DNA from 4 places in the Rhodoferax sp. LB1P47 genome. Region 2 is predicted to be linked to each of the others. Evidence: predicted binding sites of a transcription regulator. Region 2 holds the regulator's gene; each other region holds the start of a gene.
The links. Region 2 encodes sigma-54, which starts transcription at its own class of promoters, with help from an activator protein. Its sites were predicted from a motif close to TGGCANGNAANCTGCTTT; they were not measured.
Positions count from the first base shown of each region.

Region 1: a site for sigma-54 is predicted at 2,646-2,663, ahead of pepA (flocculation-associated PEP-CTERM protein PepA). Genes of this name have one in related genera too.
Region 3: a site for sigma-54 is predicted at 3,494-3,511, ahead of glnK (P-II family nitrogen regulator). Genes of this name have one in related genera too.
Region 4: a site for sigma-54 is predicted at 1,917-1,934, ahead of AC0969_RS14800 (pilin). Genes of this name have one in related genera too.

Region 1 covers NZ_JBWMAU010000001.1:377,047-382,409, forward strand. The annotation lists gene AC0969_RS01780 (XrtA-associated tyrosine autokinase) at 1-274, opposite strand, end outside; gene AC0969_RS01785 (XrtA system polysaccharide chain length determinant) at 279-1,856, opposite strand; gene AC0969_RS01790 (XrtA/PEP-CTERM system exopolysaccharide export protein) at 1,907-2,542, opposite strand; gene pepA (flocculation-associated PEP-CTERM protein PepA) at 2,851-3,645, shown strand; gene AC0969_RS01800 (FAD-binding oxidoreductase) at 3,782-5,344, shown strand.
Region 2 covers NZ_JBWMAU010000006.1:24,785-30,147, forward strand. The annotation lists gene AC0969_RS09035 (THUMP domain-containing class I SAM-dependent RNA methyltransferase) at 1-881, opposite strand, end outside; gene AC0969_RS09040 (RNA polymerase factor sigma-54) at 996-2,573, opposite strand; gene lptB (LPS export ABC transporter ATP-binding protein) at 2,581-3,345, opposite strand; gene lptA (lipopolysaccharide transport periplasmic protein LptA) at 3,342-3,956, opposite strand; gene AC0969_RS09055 (thiol:disulfide interchange protein DsbA/DsbL) at 4,065-4,718, opposite strand; gene AC0969_RS09060 (SPOR domain-containing protein) at 4,782-5,363, opposite strand, start outside.
Region 3 covers NZ_JBWMAU010000009.1:42,736-48,098, reverse strand. The annotation lists gene AC0969_RS11765 (ATP-binding protein) at 1-1,682, shown strand, start outside; gene AC0969_RS11760 (YifB family Mg chelatase-like AAA ATPase) at 1,810-3,342, opposite strand; gene glnK (P-II family nitrogen regulator) at 3,620-3,958, shown strand; gene AC0969_RS11750 (ammonium transporter) at 3,995-5,363, shown strand, end outside.
Region 4 covers NZ_JBWMAU010000013.1:79,634-84,996, reverse strand. The annotation lists gene AC0969_RS14810 (CHASE2 domain-containing protein) at 1-972, shown strand, start outside; gene AC0969_RS14805 (3',5'-cyclic-nucleotide phosphodiesterase) at 984-1,775, shown strand; gene AC0969_RS14800 (pilin) at 1,970-2,398, shown strand; gene AC0969_RS14795 (PglL family O-oligosaccharyltransferase) at 2,484-4,223, shown strand; gene AC0969_RS14790 (PglL family O-oligosaccharyltransferase) at 4,235-5,363, shown strand, end outside.

The DNA of each region.
Region 1 (5,363 bases), on a different contig from region 2:
TATATTGATCAGCTATTTGTGACCTAGGTGCATTTGGACTTACTATTCCTATATTTATTAATGCATCTAAGTCTAAATTTACACTCTTTGATCTAATATTTTTATTTATTTTATTACTAAAATCCAAGTTAGCCGAGCTATTTTTAGCTACAGAAATATCTTCAGATACTAAAATAGTATTTTTTTGCGAACCTTCAATATTTTCACTAAAATCAACCCCTGCGCGCTTTAACTCTTCCAATCGCTTTGTTGCCAATTCAATTAAAGTACTCATTCAACTAACCTGCCTGTCCAGAAATATAAGCCATAGCAAGAATAGAAACTGCAAATAAACCAACAAATCCCCCAGAGGCAGCTAGAAATCTCTTTAAATCAGATCTTTCTTTACGTTTTTCAGTTTCATTCATAACCAACGTAACAACACCCAGAAGAGGAAGGTCGATTACGTTTCGCAGTGAACGGGCATCATGGAAAACGGGCCGTAGTTGACTTGCTACAAAAGATGAGAACCCACCAGTTCCAATTGCGACAACCAAAACTAGCAATAAAAGTAATAGCCTATTTGGGGCAACTGGCTTAGGCGATACACGAGGTGGATCAATCAAGCGAAAATCAGCGACGCCTGCAGCAGATTCCAAATCACCGGAAAGTGAAGCAGATTCACGACGACTTACCAGATCTTCATAATTTTTCTTATTAATTGCGTAATCACGATTTAACTGCGCATATTCAGCTTCAGTTTGCGGCGCCGTTTTCATAAATTCGCGCGCCTTTTCGTATCGTGACGAATACTCTGCGACCCTTGCACGCAATGATGCGACCTGAACTTCAGACGCTGCGAGGAGGCGACCTAATTCTTGTGCAGCTAAACTATTGGTATTTGTGCTTCTTGGGAGCGTCATCGCAGTCTTGCGTAATTCTTGAACTTCTTTTCTTTTCTGTTCATCTAACTCTTTTATTAGCCTCCGTGCGCCTACAACATCCGGGTGTTGGTCTGTAAATCGTTGCAGTAAACCATCTAAATTACGTTTTTGAGCATCTATTCGTGAATCTATTTCAGGCGTTGCAAAGGTTTGCGCTGATTCTTGTAAGAGACTTCCCGAAGTAAGGCTTGAATTTTGCGATTTTTCATTTTGTAACTGAGCTTTAGCTGCGTCACGGGCATTTTCGGATTCTCTTAACTCTAACTTAGCTTGATTCAATTGAGTGCTAATTTCTGATAATCTTCCTGCTATATCAGTTCCACCATCAGCTGTTTGAACATCTATATTTTTTAATTTAAATTCTTTTAGTCTTGCTTCAGCTGCTTCAAGTTTTGATTCGTATGTTTTTATTTGGTCTGTAATGAATTTTTTTGCAGCATCTGTATCTTTTCTGTTATCGCCTAAACTTGATTCCACAAATATAGATACGAGAGACTGAATAACACGTTTAGCTTTTTCGGGATTTTGATCCTGAAATGAAAGTGTATAAAGGTTATCACGTGCAGTACTTTTTATTTGAAGCGTAGTCATCAACCTTTCGGTTAGTCCCTCTTGAACATTTTTAGAAGTTACGCCTAAATCAAGATCAGCCATGCGAATTAACTTCTCTACATTCGGACGCGTTATTAATGTGCGGCTTAACATACCAACTTGTTGGTCAACATTAGGCTGGACTGCCAAACCAGACATTAATGGCTTTAATATCGATTGTGTATCCACATAAATTCGTGCAGAGGCTTCATATTTATCGGGCACTCTTAATACGACACCAGCACCAATTGCACCGACAACCCAAGAAACAACTAAGCCCAGCCAACGATGTTTCCATGCGCCTTTAGAAATTGTCAGTAGTTGATTAATTAATTCATCCATTTTATAAAAGTTACTCTATACCAACAAAATTTAGATTATATGAAAGACCTTTAAAACCAACCTTGTGGTATTATTAATATATCACCAGGTTTCATTTCCACATTCCCAGAAATATCACCTCGTTTTATTAGATCTTTCAGCCGTACAGAGTAGCGCTTATCGCCTTCAGAGGTTCTCAAAATAGTTGATCCATTTCCATCAGCAAAATCCGTCAGGCCACCAACGGCGATCATGACATCCAACACTGTCATTTTGTTCTTGTAAGGCAATATTTGTGGTTTTGCCGCTTCACCTACAACCCGAATTTGTTCACTATAGGGTCCCACAAAACTAGTCACGATGACCGTTACAACGGGATCGCGTACAAACTTGGCTAACTGTTTTTCCACCTCACGGGCTACTTCTATGGAAGTTTTCCCCTGGACAACCAACTCGTCCACTAAGGGTGTTGTGAGTTTCCCATCTGGTCGAACCGGGACGGACATTGACAGTTCAGGATTACGCCAAACAATCACATTGAGCGTATCGCCAGGCCCAATGATGTAGTTGTAATCCGCTGATTTTATGATTTTGGGTGCATCAGGAAATTCGGGATTAAACAATGAGCATGCTGAAATAAATCCAAACAGCAAGCCCAAAAATACCCATTTAAAAACCGCCGAAACCAGTATCATTAGATTATTCAAAGTTCTCTCCATTATCAAACCGCTCAATTCTTCGACCTATTTTTTGGCTGTAGACAAACTTAACCATTTTTCAGCCAAACACTTGACCTAGGGCGCAATTGTCTGGAATGGTAAGTGCATACGCACTCTTTGGCGCATGAGAGCAAAAAAATATTGACGCCCATCATCATCAGTCGGAAAAGTTTACAGTTTCACCACTGAGATTGCAGTTTTTTTTGCAAGTTGTTGATTTGTAAGATTAAATTTGCATGGCACATGACTTGCTTATCAATTTATGTATTCAGTACTTTTCTAACCTAGGAGTTCTCATGAAAAATGTCTTTCAAACCCTGGCCCTTGCAGCAACTGTTGCAACAGCTGGTTTTTCTTTGCCCGCTCTGGCCGCCGTTTCGCCAACATTTAGTGTTGACACCACTCTTTTCCAAGGAGCCGCTGGCACAACTTTTGATGCAAATTTCATCAATGGCTCAGCGACCACCCAATTGACGATCACGGGTGCAAGCAGCACATCCGGTATCGGTTACACTCAATTTGCGTCTTTCTCCAGCAGTTCTGGCGTGGTGTCGGATACTTTTCTGTCCACCAATAGTTCTGGCGGCTACCACCTTTGGGCTGAGTACAGCTATACAACCAGCGGTTCACTTGCTTCGTCCGCAGTAACCAGCCTGACTTTCACTATCTACGGTGAATCGGCAAATGGTTTAGCTAACAATAGCGTCTTCGCCCTTGCAAACCTTGCGGGCACAGGGGGCACTGTGGCGCACTCTGCTGATACGGTAGCGCTTGCAAGCGGTACATTGGGAAGCCATTCCGGTGTTGCAACCATCAATGCACTTCTTGGGACAACTCTTAACGCCACATTGGATGTTGTGCTGACTTCGGATGGCGAAAGCTTTTTCTACGATCCAGCTCCGTTTTACCAGTTCATCGCATCCAGCTTCACCAATACGAGCAGTGGTTTTTCCACAAACGGAAATATTATTGCAATCACCAATGCCAGCGGTGGCATTGACTTCAACAGTGTTCCTGAGCCTACCAGTTTGGCACTTTTCGGCTTGGGTTTGGTAGGTTTGGCGGCTTCGCGTCGTCGTTCCGCCAAGTAATTTAGCCTACATTTTGGCTCTATAAAAAGGACCCTTCGGGGTCCTTTTTATTTGTCTGAAAATATGCTTGTAGAGCACCGTCGACTGGTTTTCGGTAACACTATGTCGCATGTTTTACCAACCTAGGAGACTTGCCATGAGCCATCACGCCCCTCTTCCCAGAGTCACATCTACAAACACAACGGGACATAGTCAAGCAGTTTTAGCCGTACACAGACCAACATCCATCAAAGAGATTCAACACCTCGTACGACAGGCTAGGCAAGACAAAAGTCCGCTTTATCCCGTTTCCTGCGGTTTGAATTGGGGTTATGGGTCGGCATCGCCACCCACGGCAGGCTGCACACTGGTGGATCTCAGCGGGATGAATCGCATTTTGAATGCGGACAAAATTTCACTTTCTAACCCTGTGGCCGTAGTTGAGGCCGGAGTAACACAAGGGCAGCTATACGATTTTTTGCAGTCCCACTGCCCTGAACTAACCTTCAATGTCACAGGATCGGCAAGAAACACGAGCCTGATCGGCAATGCGCTCGACCGTGGTGTCGGCTATTTTGGGCCACGTAAAGATGACTTATTCGGGTTAGAGGTGGTGTGTGGATCGGGTCAGATCATTAAGACCGGGTTTCGACGTCTAGGAGAAGACTCACCACTGGCGCACAGCCACCCATTTGGATTGGGTCCCATGCTGGATGGTCTTTTTTTCCAGGGTAATTTTGGCATTGTGAGCAGCGCATGCTTTCGGCTCATGCCACGCCGCCCCAAAGAAGTGGCAATATCACTCGCTTTGCGTAACGATTCAGAGTTAGGCGCATTTATTGATGAGCTGGCCCATCTCAAGCGTGAGGGCTTAATGACATCGGTGACGCACATCGCCAACAAAGCCCGAAGCCAAGCATCCATGATGCATGGCATGACACAGTATCTTGAAAAATATTGTCATTTCAGCCCTGCCGAAGCTCTGGTGGAGGCTGAGAAAGCGTTTCGTGTTGTGGCACCCAATGAGTGGACGAGCTTAGGTGCGATTACCGGTAATACGGGACAGGTGGCCGCCGCGATCAAAGAAGTCAAGCAGCGCATGAAGCGCCTAGCCCGTGTTACGGTCATTACAGACGGCTTGCTTGATGTTGGATACGCCGTTATGCATCCGTTGCGGTTTTGGTCATTCGCACGCGCCAATGCCGCCGCTATTTCGGCGGTCAGGCCCTTGCATACCTTGGCACTGGGTGTTCCCACAGATGTAGCCATAGACAACTTGCTATGGAAATACGGGCGAAGTGATTTGAAGGCTGTTCAGCTGGATGCATCCAATTGCGGGTTGATGTTTATCAGCCCTGCGTTGCCTCCAGACGGGAAAGTGGTCGCCCATTTGATAGAGGGTATGCGGCAAGTAGCAGCCAAGCACGGACACACGTTGTACATGACTGTCAACATCGAAACGCCCACGTCTCTAGTGGCCGTTATTAACCTTTTGTTTGATCGAAGTAAGCCCGATGAAGTGGCCAATGCACATACCTGTGCGGATGCGCTGCTAAACCATATCCACGCACAAGGCTTGGAAATCTACCGGGCTCGCGCGGATACCATGCCCGATATTGTTTCCCGTGACCCTCAGTACTGGCAAACTGTACGCTCACTCAAACAAACGTTGGATCCCGACAATATCATTGCCCCTGGCAGATACAACCTCCCGGATTGAAGCCTTGATAGCGACTTTA
Region 2 (5,363 bases):
CGCTGCAAGGCATCGCCACCCCGGAATTCGACCACGCCCGTGACCCCCGCGCGCTCGGCGTTGCGGGTGGCGAAATCGACCATGCGGTGGGCCACATCGCTGCCAAAAATCTGCGTCTCCGGCTCGTGCTCGGCCTCGGCCGCCTGGTCTTGGATGGCCGACCACACATGGGGCTGGAACGGCAGCAGTTTCTCGAAACCAAAGCGGCGCAGGCTGCCCGGGGCGATGTTGCAGGCGATCTGCGCGGCCTCGATGGCAATGGTGCCGCTGCCGCAGCAGGGGTCGTAGAAGGGCGTGGTGCCGTCCCAGCCGCTGGCGGCAATCATGGCGGCGGCCAGGGTTTCTTTCAGCGGGGCATCGCCCTTGTCTTCGCGCCAGCCGCGTTTGAACAGCGCGTCGCCCGAGGTGTCGATGTAGATGGTGGCGTGCTCGGTGGTCAGGTGCAGGTAGATGCGGGCATCGGGCCACTGCACGTTCACATCGGGGCGTACGCCGGTCTTAAAACGGAAGCGGTCGGCCACCGCGTCCTTGACCTTCAGGGCAGCAAAGTTCAGCGAGGTCAGCGGGCTGTGCTGCGCAGTGACTTCCACCTTGAAGCTCTGGCTGGGCGTGAACCAAATCTCCCAGGCCACGTTGCTCGCCGCCTCGTACAGGTCTTGCTCCGTGCGGTAGGGCGTGCTGGACAGTTCGATCAGCACCCGCTGCGCCAGGCGGCTGTGCAAATTGAGCCGCATCGCGTCGCGCCACGACGAGCGCACCAGCACGCCACCCCGGTGCGAGCGCAAATCCTCGCCCTGCAAGCCCGTAATTGCGTGTACCTCTTCGGCCAGCAGCTCTTCCACGCCAGCGGCGCAGGGTAAAAATAATTGGAGTTGGTTCATGGGATCGGTGCCAAAGTGGGACGCGGAGCGGGTCCGCTGGGAGGCGTGGAGTATCCCATAGGGGGCGCCAGGAGCGCTTTGGCGCTGGCACAGCACACGCCGATCGGATGCCCGTTACAGCGCCTTGCGCAAATTCGTCGGCGCAATCCGCAGGGCTTCGCGGTATTTGGCGACCGTGCGGCGGGCGCATTCAATGCCTTGCTCTTTCAGCATGTCCGACAACTGGCTGTCGCTCAACGGTTTTTTCAGATCTTCGGAGGCGACGAACTGCTTGATCAGAGCGCGCACCGCCGTACTGGAGGCGTTGCCGCCGGTCTCGGTGCCGAGCGACGAGCCGAAGAAGTATTTCAGCTCAAACGTGCCGTACGGCGTGGCCATGTACTTGGCGGTGGTGACGCGGCTGATGGTGGATTCGTGCAGGCCCAGCTCGTCGGCAATCTCGCGCAGCACCAGCGGGCGCATGGCCAGCGCACCGTGGCTGAAGAAGTTCTTTTGCCGCTCCACGATGGCGTTGCTGACCCGCAGGATGGTGTCGAAGCGCTGCTGGATGTTCTTGATGAACCAGCGGGCTTCTTGCAGGCGCTGCTGGAGTGCGGCGTTGTTCGAGGAGTCCTTACCACCGCCCTTGTGCAGGCGCAGCGCGTTGGCATAGATGTCGTGCACCCGCAAGCGCGGCATCACCTCGGGGTTCAGCGCCACCCGAAACTTGGTATTGGCGCCACGCCCCACTTTGGCAACAATCACGTCGGGCACCACGATGTTGCGCTCCACGTCCACAAAGCGGCGGCCGGGCTTGGGCTCCAGCCGGGCAATCATGGCAATCGCGGCTTTGATGTCGGCATCACTGGCGTGGCACAGCTGGCACAGGCGCTTCACATCGCGCCGGGCCAGCAGGTCCATCGGCTGGCGGCAGATGCGCAGCGCGGTTTTGCGCACCGGGTCGTCGCCCAGGGTGGCCTTCAAAGCCTTGAGTTGCAGCAGCAGGCATTCGCCCAGATGGGTTGCCCCCACCCCCGGCGGTTCCAGGCTTTGCAACAGGCCCAGAGCGACGGTGAAGCGGTGTACCAGTTCCTCCTGCGCTTCCGAGTCGCCACCCGACAGGCCTTGGGCCAGGGTGGCCAGGTCGTCTTCCAGGTAGCCGTCGTCGTTCAGCGATTCGATCAAAAAGCGCAGCGCCGCCTGGTCCACCTCGCCCAGGCGCAACGCCAAGGCCTGGCGGTGCAGAAAGCTGGTCAGCGACTCCTGGTTGCGGGCCAGCTCGGTGGCATCGGCCTCGCCTTCTTCGCCCAGGTTGTTGTGGCGGGCGGGTGCGTCGCCGCCCCACTCGCTGTCGTCGGGCCTGATCTCAGAGCTGCCGTCGCCGTCCCAGCTGGTGTCGTCGCCACCGGTGAGTGGGGTTTCAGAGTCATTTGAGGCTTCAGCGCTGGATTCACCTGCGTATTCAGCTACAGAAGTAGGAGCAGACTCGGTTTCGCGGTCACCCGCGCTGACGGGGGTGTCGGACTGGGCCAAACCAAACTCTTCGCGCGGCGCGTCGTCCAGGTTGCGCTCCAGAAACGGGTTATCGTCCAGCATCTGGTCCACTTCCTGGCTGAGTTCCAGGGTGGACAGCTGCAAAAGACGGATGGACTGTTGTAACTGGGGCGTGAGCGCCAGGTGCTGGGAAACGCGTAGGGAGAGGCCTTGCTTCATCGTGCGATCACATACGGAAGTGCTCGCCGAGGTAGACGCGCCGCACATCGGCGTTGTCGACGATCTCGGACGGCGTACCTTCGGCCAGCACGTTGCCGTCGCTGATGATGTAGGCGTGGTCGCAAATACCCAGGGTTTCGCGCACGTTGTGGTCGGTGATCAACACACCAATGCCGCGCGACTTCAGGAAGCCGATGATGCGCTGGATCTCGATCACCGCAATCGGGTCGATACCGGCAAACGGTTCGTCCAGCAGGATGAAGCGCGGCTGGGTGGCCAGGGCGCGGGCAATCTCGACCCGGCGGCGCTCGCCCCCGGACAGGGCCATCGCCGAGGAGTCGCGCAGGTGTTCGACCCGCAGGTCTTCCAGCAAGGCGGTGAGGCGGGCTTCGATCACCGGTTTGGTCAGCGACTTGCCCTGCTCGTCGTGTTGCAGCTCCAGCACGGCGCGCACGTTTTCTTCCACCGTGAGCTTGCGGAAAATCGAGGCCTCTTGCGGCAAATAGCTCAGGCCCAGGCGCGAACGGCGGTGGATCGGCATGTGCTCAACCGGCTGGCCGTCGATGGAAATGCTGCCGCCATCGGCCCGCACCAGGCCCACAATCATGTAGAACGAGGTGGTTTTACCTGCGCCGTTGGGGCCCAGCAGCCCGACCACTTCGCCTTTTTTGACCGCCAGGGTCACGTCTTTGACGACTTTACGGCTGCCGTAGGCTTTTTGCAGATGGCGGGCTTCCAGGCGGCTTTCTGCCACGGCAACCGGGCCGCTCACTTCTGCGCGCCCTCTAGCGTGGTACTGGAGCGCAGCGCGGGGCTGGTGGCGCTGGCAGCAGCGGCTGGGGCCGTCACCTTGGGGGTCAACATGGCACGAACCCGGCCGTTCTGGCCGCCAGGGTCGTTGGCGGAGTTGCCGTTGTCTACGGTAAATACGTCGGTGGTGTTGTCATACACGATGACCCCGCCGGTGACTTCGTCGTTGACCTTGCTACCCAGCAAGCGGCGCATCACGGCACGCTTGATGAAACGCACGTTGTCCAGCTTGCTGTTGTAGAGGATGGTTTCGCCCTCGCCTTCGATGTATTCATCCACACCGTCGCGCTTTTGCTTGAAGTAGGCCAGCTTGCCGGGCTCGGCGGTCACGATGCCGGTCTGGTTGCCCTCGGCATCCTGGCGCACATCCACCCGCCCGCCCCGGATGACGATACTGCCCTTGCTCATCACCACGCGGCCGGTGAACACATTGGTTTGCTTCAGATCGTCGTAGCGCATGGCATCGGATTCGATGTTCATGGGCTTGAGGCGATCGGCTTTTTCAGCCCAGGCAGAACCGCCCGCACAGGCGCACAGCAGCAAGAATAGGAGGGTGGGGTAGGCTTTTTTCATAGAGGCACGAATCTTGCAAATGATTGTACCGGTCGTGCCGTGGTCGATTTGATTCGCCCAGAAAAAAGCCCGCAAAAGCGGGCCTCGGTTCAGCAGCAACCGGCGACTTCAGGTTTTCTGCTGTGCCACCAAGTAGTCCACGATCGTCAGGCCGCGCTCCATCGACTGGGCTTGCGTGCCGTCGGTGTAGAAACGTCCGGCCACACCCATTGCCGGCACACCGGCCACGTTGTAGGCCTGCTGCAATTGCGCGGCTTTACGCACCTTGGTGGTCACCGAGAACGAGTTGTAGGTTTCCACGAACTTGGCTTTGTCCAGGCCCTGCTTGGCGGCCCAGTCGATCACCAGATTGTCTTTGTCGAGCTTTTGGCGCTCAACATGGATGGCATTGAACACTTTGCTGTGCAGCGCCTCTAGCTGGCCCATCGCCTCCAGCGTGTAGTAGAGCTTTTGCGGCGGGATGAAACTGTCCTGGAACACCACCGGCACGCGACGGAAAGCCACGTTCTTGGGCAGCTTCTTGAGCCAGGCGGACAGCGCAGGCTCAAACGCAAAGCAATGCGAGCAGGCATACCAGAAGAACTCGATCACCTCCACCTTGCCCGCCGGGGCTTCGGTGGGCGCAGGCTTGTCCAGCACCAGGTAGTCGGTGCCCGCCACGGGCGGTTTGCCCTGGGCGAATGCGCTGCCGATGGGCGAAATAGCCAGGGCCGATCCGGTCAGCACACTGGCTGAGGTCAGCGAAAACTCACGACGTTTCATTGCAAATCACTCCTTGTGGGGGGTCAGAGGGGGGCTTGAGGCAAAAAGTTCAGCACCACAGCATCAACGCTGCACGCGCACCAGGGTGGTGTCGCCTCCGGCGTTTTCCAGCTTGTCTTTGGCGCGCTCGGCATCGTCACGCTTGGCGTACGGCCCCATGCGGACGCGGTAGACCGTGCGGCCCGCCTGTTCGCGCTCGGTCACCCGTGCCTCCATACCCATCATGGCCAGCTTGGCACGCTGGGCTTCGGCGTCTTCGGTGCTGCGAAAGGCTCCGGCCTGCACAAAGTACTCGAAAGGCTCGGCGGTAGGGGCCAGCACCGGGGCCGTGGTGGGGGTGGCCTTGGCCTTGGCTTTGGCCAAATCGCCCAAGGGGTCGGCGCTGGTGGCGGGCTTGGGCTCGGGTTTGGGGGTGAGCGGCTTGGAGGCCGCCGACGCCGGAGGGGTCGCGGGCAGGGGCGCGGGGGCCACCACCAGGGGTTCCGGCTCGGGCGCTGCCTCGGGCATGGCGATCGGCGCGGGGGCCACGGGGCGCACCGGGTTTTTGCCATGCAGCGGGGTATTGGGGTCCCAGTCTTTGTTCTTCTGGCTTTCGGCCGCGTCGTGGTCGGCGCTGTTGGCCTGGGTTTTTCCGTTCATGAAGGG
Region 3 (5,363 bases), on a different contig from region 2:
CCGATACCGATGGCGGGCGGCACGTGGGTGCCGCCAATGTGCTGAACTGGCCGCTGATGCAGGCGGCGCTGAACTTCGAGACCCTGCCCGAGCTGTTCAGATTCGATGGCCGCAGCTTCCACCCGGCGGTGGCCCGCTCCCAAGCCCTGGACTGGTACTTCGTGGGCGGCATGCCCGCCGCGCTGGAGAACCAGGACATCCGGGGGTTGGTGGTGGGCGTGGTGTCCGGGTTTGCCGGGGCGCTGCTGGTGGGTCTGCTGATGGCGCCGTTCTGGGCCTCGTGGCTGACGCGGCCGCTGCGCGGCATCGTGGCGCGGGCCGGACAAATCACCCAGGGCGCTGTGGGCGGCCCCTGGCCCCGGGGGCCGATTGCCGAGTTCAACCTGCTGTCGGCCGATATCGAAAAAATGGCCAGCAGCCTGCAAGAGCGCGAGCTGAAGTCGCAAGCCATCTTCAACGCCTCGCCCATCCCCATGTCGGTCACCGATGCCGACCACGCCTTTGCCCTGCTGGACGTGAACCAGGCCTGGTGCACTGCCTACGGCTTTGCGCGCGAAGATGTGCTGGGCCGCACCGGCATCGGCATTGGCCTGCTGCCGTCCAGCGAGGCCCGCGAAAACGCCATGGTCCATATGGTCGACGGTAGCCTGACTACCGAGGGAACGCTGTACCGGGCCGACGGCCAGCCGGTGCTGTGCCAAGTCTTTGGTCGCCAGGTGCAGATTGGCGACGCCCACTTGATGATCTGGGCCAGCATCGACATCGGCGATATGCGCCGCATCAGCAACGAACTGCGCGAACTCAACACCGAACTCGAAGCCCGCGTGCAGCGCCGCACCGAGGCCCTGGCGGTTACCAACGAAGAACTCTCCAGCGTGGTGGCCCACCTGCGCGAAACCCAGGGCGAGCTGGTGCGGGTGGAAAAAATGGCCGCCCTAGGCGGGCTGGTGGCGGGCGTGGCCCACGAACTCAACACCCCGCTGGGCAACAGCCTGATGGCCGTGACCGCGCTCACCGACGAGGTGCGCCAGTTCCGCGCCGCCATGCAGGCGGGCCTGCGCCGCAGTGCTCTGGAGAGCCTGCTGGACAGCGCGGAACAGGCCACCGACATTGCGGCCCGCAACCTGCACCGTGCGGCCGACCTGGTCGCCAGCTTCAAGCAGGTGGCGGTAGACCAAACCAGTTCCCAGCGCCGCCCTTTCGAGCTGCGCGAAGTAGTCGATGAAATGGTTGTCAGCCTGCGCCCCAGCTTCGCCCGCACGCCCTACACCATCGTGGTCGATGTGCCCACCGGCCTGCGCCTGGACAGCTACCCCGGCGCGTTGGGCCAGGCCATTGGCAACCTGGTCCATAACGCCGTGCTGCACGGTTTTGAGGGCCGCCCCCAGGGCACCGTGCGCATCACCGGCGAGCGCGATGGCCAGGGCGCGCTGGTGCTGCGCGTGGCCGACGACGGCTGCGGTATTCCGCCGGCGCTGCTGGAGCGCGTCTTCGATCCCTTCGTTACTACCAAAATGGGCCGGGGCGGCACCGGCCTTGGCTTGCACATCGCTTTCAATGCCGTCACCAACGTGCTGGGCGGCAGCCTCACCGTGCGCAGCCAGGAAGGTGCGGGGACGACGTTTGAAATGCGCCTGCCGGATACCGCCCCGCACCACAGCGGGGCCATGCCCTTGGCATGAGAATCAGCATCAAACAGGCCTCTGGCGCTTATTTAATATGCGCTAGTAGCTATTAAATATGTAGCATTTTTGGTGGCTGCCTAGCTGCCCCCATTTCTGTAAATAGTGTGCATGGTTGGCTGTGCCATCAGCCCGTAGCCCGCAAGGCCCGCCGGTACTGCATCGCCTCCGCCACATGGTGACTCTGCGTGGTGGCTGCACCCTCTAAATCTGCAATCGTCCGCGCCACTTTCAGGGCCCGGTGTACGCCGCGTGCGGACCAGCCGAGTTTGGCGGCGGCGGTGGTCAGGAACTTGGCGGCGGCGGGGTCCAGGGCGGCGAATTGGTCGATCTCTTGGCCTTGTAGTGCCTGGTTGGTTTTGCCTTGGCGGTCTATGGCGTGCTGTCGGGCGGTGGCGCAGCGGGCGCGGATGGCGGCGGTGGATTCACCGGGCGGGGCGTGCAGCAGGTCTTCGGCGGGGAGGGCGGGCACTTCGATGTGCAGGTCGATGCGGTCGATCAGCGGGCCGCTGAGTTTGCCCTGGTAGCGCGCCACCTGGTCCGGGCTGCAACGGCAGGCTTGTTGGCGTGCGCCGAGGTAGCCGCAGGGGCAGGGGTTCATGGCGGCGATGAGCTGGAAGCGGGCCGGAAATTCGGCTCGGCGGGCGGCGCGGGCGATGGTGATGCGGCCGGTTTCCAGTGGTTCGCGCAATGCTTCAAGCGCGGCGCGGGGGAATTCGGGCAGCTCGTCGAGAAACAGCACGCCGTGGTGCGCCAACGATATTTCACCAGGTCGGGGTGGCGAGCCGCCGCCCACCAGAGCCACAGCGCTGGCGGTGTGGTGGGGGCTGCAGGTGGGGCGGGTGGCCCACTGCTCCAGTGCAAAGCAGCCGCCCAGGCTGGCGATGGCGGCGCTTTGCAGGGCTTCAATGACGGTCATGGGCGGCAGCAGGCCGGCAAAGCGTTGTGCCAGCATGGACTTGCCCGAGCCGGGTGGGCCGACCAGCAGCAGGCTGTGGCCGCCCGCTGCGGCGATTTCTAGCGCCCGTTTGGCCCCGGCCTGGCCTTTGACGTCGGCCAGATCGGCGTAGGTGGCCGAGGCGGGCAAAGGGGTGGCGGTCTGCCGGGTCCAGCCGTCTGTGGGTTCGGGTGCATTGCCATCCAGGGGCAGAAACTGCTGCACCACGTCAAGCAGGTGCTGGGCGCAGAACACCTGGGCACCGGGCACCAGGGCGGCTTCTTCGGCACTGCCGGGGGGCAGCACCAGCCGGGTTTGCACTTGGGCGATGTGCAAGGCCAGGCTGGTGGCGAGTGCGCCGCGCACTGGGCGCAGCGCACCCGACAGCGACAGTTCACCGGCAAATTCATGCCCGGCCAGCCGCGCGGTGTCGATCTGGCCGCTGGCGGCCAGGATGCCCAGGGCGATGGGCAAATCAAACCGGCCCGAGTCTTTGGGCAGGTCGGCCGGGGCCAGGTTGACGGTGATGCGTTGGTTGTGGGGGAATTCCAGCCCCGAATTCTGGATCGCCGAGCGCACCCGTTCGCGGGCTTCTTTGACCTCGACCTCGGCCAACCCGACCAGCGTGAAGCTGGGCAAGCCATTGGTTAAATGCACCTCGACGGTGACCGCAGGGGCATCCAAGCCCAGCAAAGCCCGGCTTTGCACCAAACATAAGCCCATAACAACGTGCCTCCCCATATCGGTGCGCAACGGTGGGATTCAACATGTAAACCACCTGCGCGCACCATTTTTGTGCGATAAATACCTGCCCAAACCTGTGCATGGCCGAAAAAAGGGGCTGCTGGTAGGCGTTACCAAAGTAACACTTATTTGGCACGCAACCTGCTTAAATCGGTTCGCCGTTCTCCTTTTAGAGGGGAAGCACATGCAACAGCCCGAGCCCCAAGGCCACCCGCCTTGGTGCCCATTTTTGCGACAGCCTACCGAAAGAGCAGCCATGAAACTAGTCACCGCCATCATCAAACCCTTTAAGTTGGACGAAGTGCGTGAAGCCCTCTCCAGCATTGGTGTGCAGGGTATCACCGTGACGGAAGTCAAGGGCTTCGGTCGCCAAAAGGGCCATACCGAGCTGTACCGTGGTGCCGAGTATGTGGTCGATTTCTTGCCCAAGGTGAAGATTGAAGCTGCCATTGCCGACGAGCTGGTAGACCGCGTGATCGAAGCCGTTGAAGGTGCCGCCCGCACCGGCAAGATCGGCGACGGCAAGATTTTTGTCTACAACCTGGAACAGGTTGTCCGTATCCGTACCGGCGAAACCGGCAAAGAAGCGCTGTAAGCACCGCCCCTTGTCTTATCTGAAAGTTTGTCAAAAATGAAAAAAATCATTGCCTCCCTGGCCTTGGGCCTAGGACTCCTGTGGGGTGGAAGTTTCGCCCAGGCGCAAACCGCCGCCGCTGAACCTGCTGCCAGCGCCGTGGTGGAAGCCGCTCCGGCCGAAGCCAAGCCCGCTGACGCGGCACCCGCGCCGGCCGAGGCCGCGCCTGCGGCTGCCGTTGTGGCACCCGCTGCTGCCGAAGCTGCACCCGTTGCCGCCCCCGTGCCCAACAAGGGCGACACCGCCTGGATGATGGTTTCCACCCTGCTGGTTATTTTGATGACCGTGCCCGGCCTGGCCCTGTTCTACGGCGGCCTGGTGCGCAGCAAGAACATGCTGTCGGTGCTGATGCAGGTCATGGTCACGTTCTCGCTGATCGTGGTGCTGTGGTTCATCTACGGCTACAGCCTGGCGTTCACCGAAGGCAACGCGTTCATTGGCGGCTTTGACCGGCTGTTCATGAAGGGCGTGTGGGACAACACTGCGGGCACGTTTGCCAATGCGGCCACGTTCAGCAAGGGTGTCTATATTCCTGAAATCGTGTTCGCCGCCTTCCAGGCCACGTTCGCCGGTATCACCTGCTGCCTGATCGTTGGTGCTTTCGCCGAACGTATCAAGTTCTCGGCCGTGTTGCTGTTCTCGGCTCTGTGGTTCACCTTCTGCTACGCCCCTATGGCCCACATGGTGTGGTTCTGGATGGGCCCTGACGCTTACGCCAGCAAGGAAGTGGCCGATGCCATGACCGCCAAGGCCGGTTTGATCTGGCAGTGGGGCGCGCTGGACTTCGCTGGCGGCACGGTAGTGCACATCAACGCCGCTGTGGCTGGTTTGGTCGGTGCCTACATGCTGGGCAAGCGCGTGGGCTACGGCAAAGAATCTATGGCCCCCCACAGCCTGACCCTGACCATGGTGGGCGCGTCCCTGCTGTGGGTGGGCTGGTTTGGCTTTAACGCCGGTTCCGCTCTGGAAGCCAACGGCTACGCCGCTCTGGCCTTCGTCAACACCCTGGCGGCCACTGCGGCTGCGGTGCTGGCATGGTGCGTGGGCGAAGCGCTGATGCGCGGCAAGGCGTCGATGCTGGGTGCTGCATCCGGTGCGGTGGCAGGCTTGGTGGCGATTACGCCCGCAGCCGGTAACGTTGGCATCGGCGGCGGCCTGGTGATTGGTTTCATCGCCGGTTTCGCCTGCCTGTGGGGTGTGCATGGCCTGAAGAAGATGCTGGGTGCCGACGACTCGCTGGACGTGTTTGGCGTGCACGGCGTGGGCGGCATCGTGGGTGCGCTGCTAACCGGCGTGTTCAATTCGCCTAGCCTGGGTGGCCCGTCCACCGTGGCTGACTGGGTTTCGGTAGGCATGACCCCCGCTG
Region 4 (5,363 bases), on a different contig from region 2:
GGGCTGGTGCTGCCACTGGCTGCCGCGTTATGGATGGCGGTGAGTGCCTCGGCGCTCAACATGGCCTATGGCTACTTTGTGGAGAGCCGCTCCAAACGCGAACTGGCCCATCTGTTTGGCACCTACGTCCCACCCGAGCTGGTGGGCGAAATGCTGAAGAACCCCGACCGCTACACCATGCAGGCCCGTAGCCAGGAACTCACGGTGATGTTTTGCGACATACGCGGCTTTACCCAAATGTCGGAACACATGGAGCCGCTGCAACTCCAGACGGTACTAAACGAAGTTTTCAGCCAACTCACGGCACAAATCCGCCTCCACCGGGGCACCATCGACAAGTACATGGGCGACTGCGTCATGGCCTTCTGGGGCGCTCCCGTCACCACGCCCGAGCACGCCCATCTGTCGGTGATGGCCGCCCTCAACATGGTGCAAGCCGTACAAGCGCTAAACCACAGCCACCGCGATCGCAACCTGCGCGCCATCAGCATCGGCATCGGACTCAACACCGGCAACATGTGTGTAGGCGACATGGGCTCCAATATCCGCCGCAGCTACACCGTGATTGGCGATGCCGTCAACCTGGGTGCCCGGCTGGAAGGCTTGAGCAAAATCTACGGCGTGGAAATCGTCGCCAGTGCCAGCACCCAGGAACGTGCCCCGCAGTTTTTCTGGCAAGAACTCGATAAAGTCCGCGTCAAAGGCAAAGAACAAGCTGTGGCCATCTACACGCCATTAGCAGCACAGGACCCCGACAACCCCCTGCTGCGCGAAGAGCTCCAGCAGTGGCATGCGTTTCTCGCCGCCTACCGCGCACAAAACTGGGCCGCATGTGGCCTGCAAATAATCCAATTACAGCGCCTGGATGCGACAAAATACCTGTATCGCCTCTATGCCGATCGGGTAGCCTCCATGCGCGTGCTGCCATTTGACCCCGCATGGGATGGCACCACCAATTTCGAAACCAAATAAAGGCTGCCATCATGAAAGTCCGCGTGCTGGGATGCTCTGGGGCCATCGCTAAAGACTGTAGAACCACCTCGTTCTTAGTCGATGACGATGTACTCATAGACGCAGGCACCGGCGTTGGCGACCTCACACTGGACGAGATGTGCGCCATCGACCACGTCTTTCTGACCCATTCGCACCTAGACCACGTAGCCGCACTGCCGCTGATGGTCGATGCCGTCGCCTCCCAGCGCACCACCGCCCTCAAAATCTATGCGCTGGCCGGTACCATCGCCGCCCTGAAGGCGCATATTTTTAACAACATCATCTGGCCCGACTTCAGCGTCATTCCCACACCAAAGGCCCCGTTTATCAGCTTCCATGAAATCATGGTCGGCGAAACCACCCACATCAACGGTAAAGCCATCGAAGCCCTCCCCGCCGTACACACCGTCCCCGCCGTAGGTTACGCCGTATCGGCAGGCGGCCCCTGCTGGGTGTTTACCGGCGACACCGAGCGCAACCCCGCGTTCTGGCACCGGCTAGAACAGCTCAACGTGGCCATGCTGGTCATCGAAACCGCCTTCAGCAACCGTGAAAAAGACCTCGCCCGCCGCAGCCTGCACTTATCGCCCGCGTCGCTGGCCGATGAGCTAGAAGGCATAGACCCCCTCAAGCAGTTCCCCATCTTCATCACCCACACCAAACCCTTCGAGACCGAGCTCATCATGGACGAGATCGCCGAGTTCGACGGTGCGCTGCCCGAAGGACGGCATGTGCCGCATGACATCCGGTGGCTGAAAGCGGGGCAAGCATTTGAGGTGTAACAACATATTCAGAGCCTTTTGGGCCCCGCAACAGTGCCAAAAATGTCCCGCGCATTGAAGTCCAAGTGCTCAGAATGACAAAAATGTTCACAAAAACACCGGCAAAGTCAAAAGCGGGCCGTTGAGCCCCCCATAAGCAACTGGCACGGTATCTGCGTTATTACCCCGTCTTAACATTTACTCTAGGAGCATCCATGAAGCGTTCTTTGCAAAAGGGTTTCACCCTGATCGAACTGATGATCGTTGTAGCGATTATTGGTATTTTGGCGGCCGTGGCTTTGCCTGCGTACCAGGATTACACCGTGCGGGCGAAGGTGACGGAAGTGATCTTGGCGGCATCTTCCGGCAAGACGGTCGTAGCCGAGGGAGCGCAGGTTTTTGGTGTCATGCCACTGGCGAACAGTGTGTCGATTGATCCCCAATCCTCCAAGTATGTCAGTTCTGTTTTCTACACTTATACGGATGCCTCCAGCGCAATCATCACGGCTTCCGCCCAGGGTGAAAGCCGTATCAATAATGCCAATATTCAGTTGTCAGGTGTGCGCGGAACCAATAATCAGATTATTTGGACCTGCTCGGGTACGATTTTGACTAAATACCGTCCCGCAAGCTGCCAAGGCTAGTAGCCTCGCTTGTCCGAAAAGCCTCCCTCGGGGGGCTTTTTTTATGCGCGAATTGTATTGACGTTATGTATTGGATTGGGACTTGATGCCGTTGAATCTCCGAGATCCGTTGCCGCCAGTTTGGTCTGGTTTGTGGGCTCTGCTGTTGGCCATGGCTTGGCTGCTTCCCAACCATTATTTTCCTTGGGCCACCTTCCATTCAGATGCGTGGGCATCCGCAATGGTGGCCGTGGCTGGGGGTGCTGTGATTTTTCGCTCCCCAAGGAAGGTGGCGTGGCACCCAATTACTGTGGTGGTTGGGGTGCTGGTAACTGTTCCATTTTTGCAGTTTGGCGCGGGCATGCTGCCCTACAGTGGACAGGCTTGGGTGTCTACCGCGTATGTACTGGGACTGCTGCTGGCCTTGCTGATTGGCGCACACTGGGAAGAAGCTGCACCGAGGCGTGCGGCAGATGCCCTGTTTCTCGCGATTGGCATCGCTGGGCTCGTATCGGTCGCGATGCAGCTGCGTCAATGGCTAGGCTTGGCGGGTGATGGTAGTGAAATGCAGGTGTGGACAGCGGAATTCACGCCCGACAGACCGTCGGCCAACTTGGGGCAACCCAATCAAATGGCGACTTTGTTACTGTGGGGCGTGCTGGCTTGTGCATGGGGGGTATTGCGCAAGCAAATACGCGTTGGCATAGCGGTGCTGGCGGTGCTGTTTCTGTTGTTCGGGGTGGCTTTGACACAATCTCGGATCGCTTCCATCGGCGTGCTTTTGCTGGCTGTGGCGGCCTGTGCATGGCGACGGTTTTTACCGCCACGTAGTACGTGGCTAGTCGCCTCACTCTTTGTGTACTTTGCGGTTTGTACATTACTCCTCCAGCAGCTAAGTGATTTTTTGGGACTGGAGGTGCAAATCCGCTCCGCATCGCTGGGGGGGGGATCGACCCAGTTGCGTATCAAGGCATACCGTCTTTTTCTGGATGCAGTGCTTCAACGTCCATGGCTAGGGTATGGCTGGGACCAGTTGGCCGTAGCGCAATTGACGGTAGCCCAGAACCACGGCACTTTGACTTCGTTTTTTTTACATTCGCATAATTTGTTTCTGGACCTGGTTTTGTGGTGTGGCTTGCCGCTGGGGGGCGTGGTTTCGATCGTTTTCTTGTGGTGGTTACTGCGCGCCATCTGGTGTGTAGACGCACCGGAAGATGCGGTGTTGGTGTTGGTGTTGCTCGTGGTGGGCTTGCACGCAATGGTGGAGTTGCCGTTGCACCACGCTTATTTTTTACTGCCGACGGGGTTGATCATGGGCATGCTGAACCAGCGGCAGCATCGCAAGTCTGTATGGGCCTGCAGCCGTTGGGTGGTTTTCGTTATGTGGCTGGGCGGCAGTGCCTTATTGGGGATTATCGCCAGAGATTACTTACGGATTGACGAAAGCTTCAGAACCTTTCGTCTTGAGGCTGCTCATATCGGCAATTTGCCACCAGGATTGCCCCCGGATGTTTTAGTCTTGAACCATATGCGCGAGCTCATTGTTCATTTGCGCCAAGATGTCGAGCCTACGATCAGTGCTCCGGAGTTGGAGCAGCTGCGTGGTTTCACCACCAGCTTTCCAAGTCCCCTCAATTTGTTCAACTATGCCAAGGCACTGGCATTGCGCCATCGCCCAGAAGAGGCGGCAGCTTGGATTGCCAAGATACAAAAGGTCCAGCCTACCGAATTCAACCCGGACATGCGCAGGATTTGGGAAGCACAAGCGACCGCGCAACCCGCCATGGCTGCTGTAAAGTGGCCTGATATTGACGTACCACCGGCCCCAAGCGGGGCAAAGCCTTAGCCGTTGCTGCCATGCGCCCAGCCGCCACCTCAGCCGCGCCCCTCCTCCTAGCCCTCCCCTGGCTCAACCCCTTCGCACATGGCCCGATGTCGGCGATGGTGCCTTGGCTGGTGGCGCTGGCTTGCACGGCGGGGTTGTTGGGGCTACGGGCTTGTCGGCCCACTGCCGACTGGGCCCGCACGGCAGCCCTTGGCTGGCTGTTGGCGGGGGCGTTGAGCAGTGCCATCGGCATCGTCCAGTATTTCGGGCTAAGCGCTCCGCTGGCGCCGTGGGTCAACACCACGGCGCTGGGTGAGGCGTTTGCCAATCTACGCCAGCGCAACCAGTTTGCCAGCCTGACCCATATCGCCTGGGCGGCTCTGCTGTGGTGGGTGGTGCAGGTGCGGCCTTCGTTGCCCACACAGGCCCGGTGGAAGCTGGTTTTGGCCGTGCTGCTAGCGGCACTTTTGGGCGTGGGCAATGCGGTTTCGTCGTCCCGCACCGGCTTGCTGCAAACCGGGCTGGTATTGGGGCTAGCCGCCGTGTGGGGGGGGCTGCGCCAGCCTGCGGTGCGTCGGGTGCTGTGGGTTTTTATAGGGGCTTATGCCCTGGCATTGGCGGTGCTGCCGGGCTTGGTGGGCCTGGAGACGGGTGCCTGGGCACGGCTCCAGGCGGGCGACGCGCTGTGCTCCAGCCGCCTGACGCTGTGGCGCAACGTGCTGGTGCTGATCGCCCAGCACCCGTGGTTGGGCTGGGGCTGGGGCGAGCTGGACTACGCGCATTACATCCACCTGTATGACGGGCCCCGGTTTTGCGACATTCTGGACAACGCCCACAACCTACCCTTGCACTTGGCGGTAGAGCTGGGAGTGCCGACTGCGCTGGCTTTGTGCGGTTTACTGGTGGCGTGGGTGGTACGTGCCAAGCCCTGGGCTGAGGCCGATGCCACCCGGCAAATGGCCTGGACGGTACTGGCCGTGGTGGGGCTGCACAGTTTGCTGGAATATCCGCTGTGGTATGGCCCGTTCCAGATGGCGGTGGGTCTGTGCGTGGTTTTGCTGTGGCGCACACCCGCCAACACGTACACAAGAAATAGCCCTCTAGCGCAATTAGTATATGCGTATGTAGCTATTATTTTAATAGCATTGTGCAGCTACACCG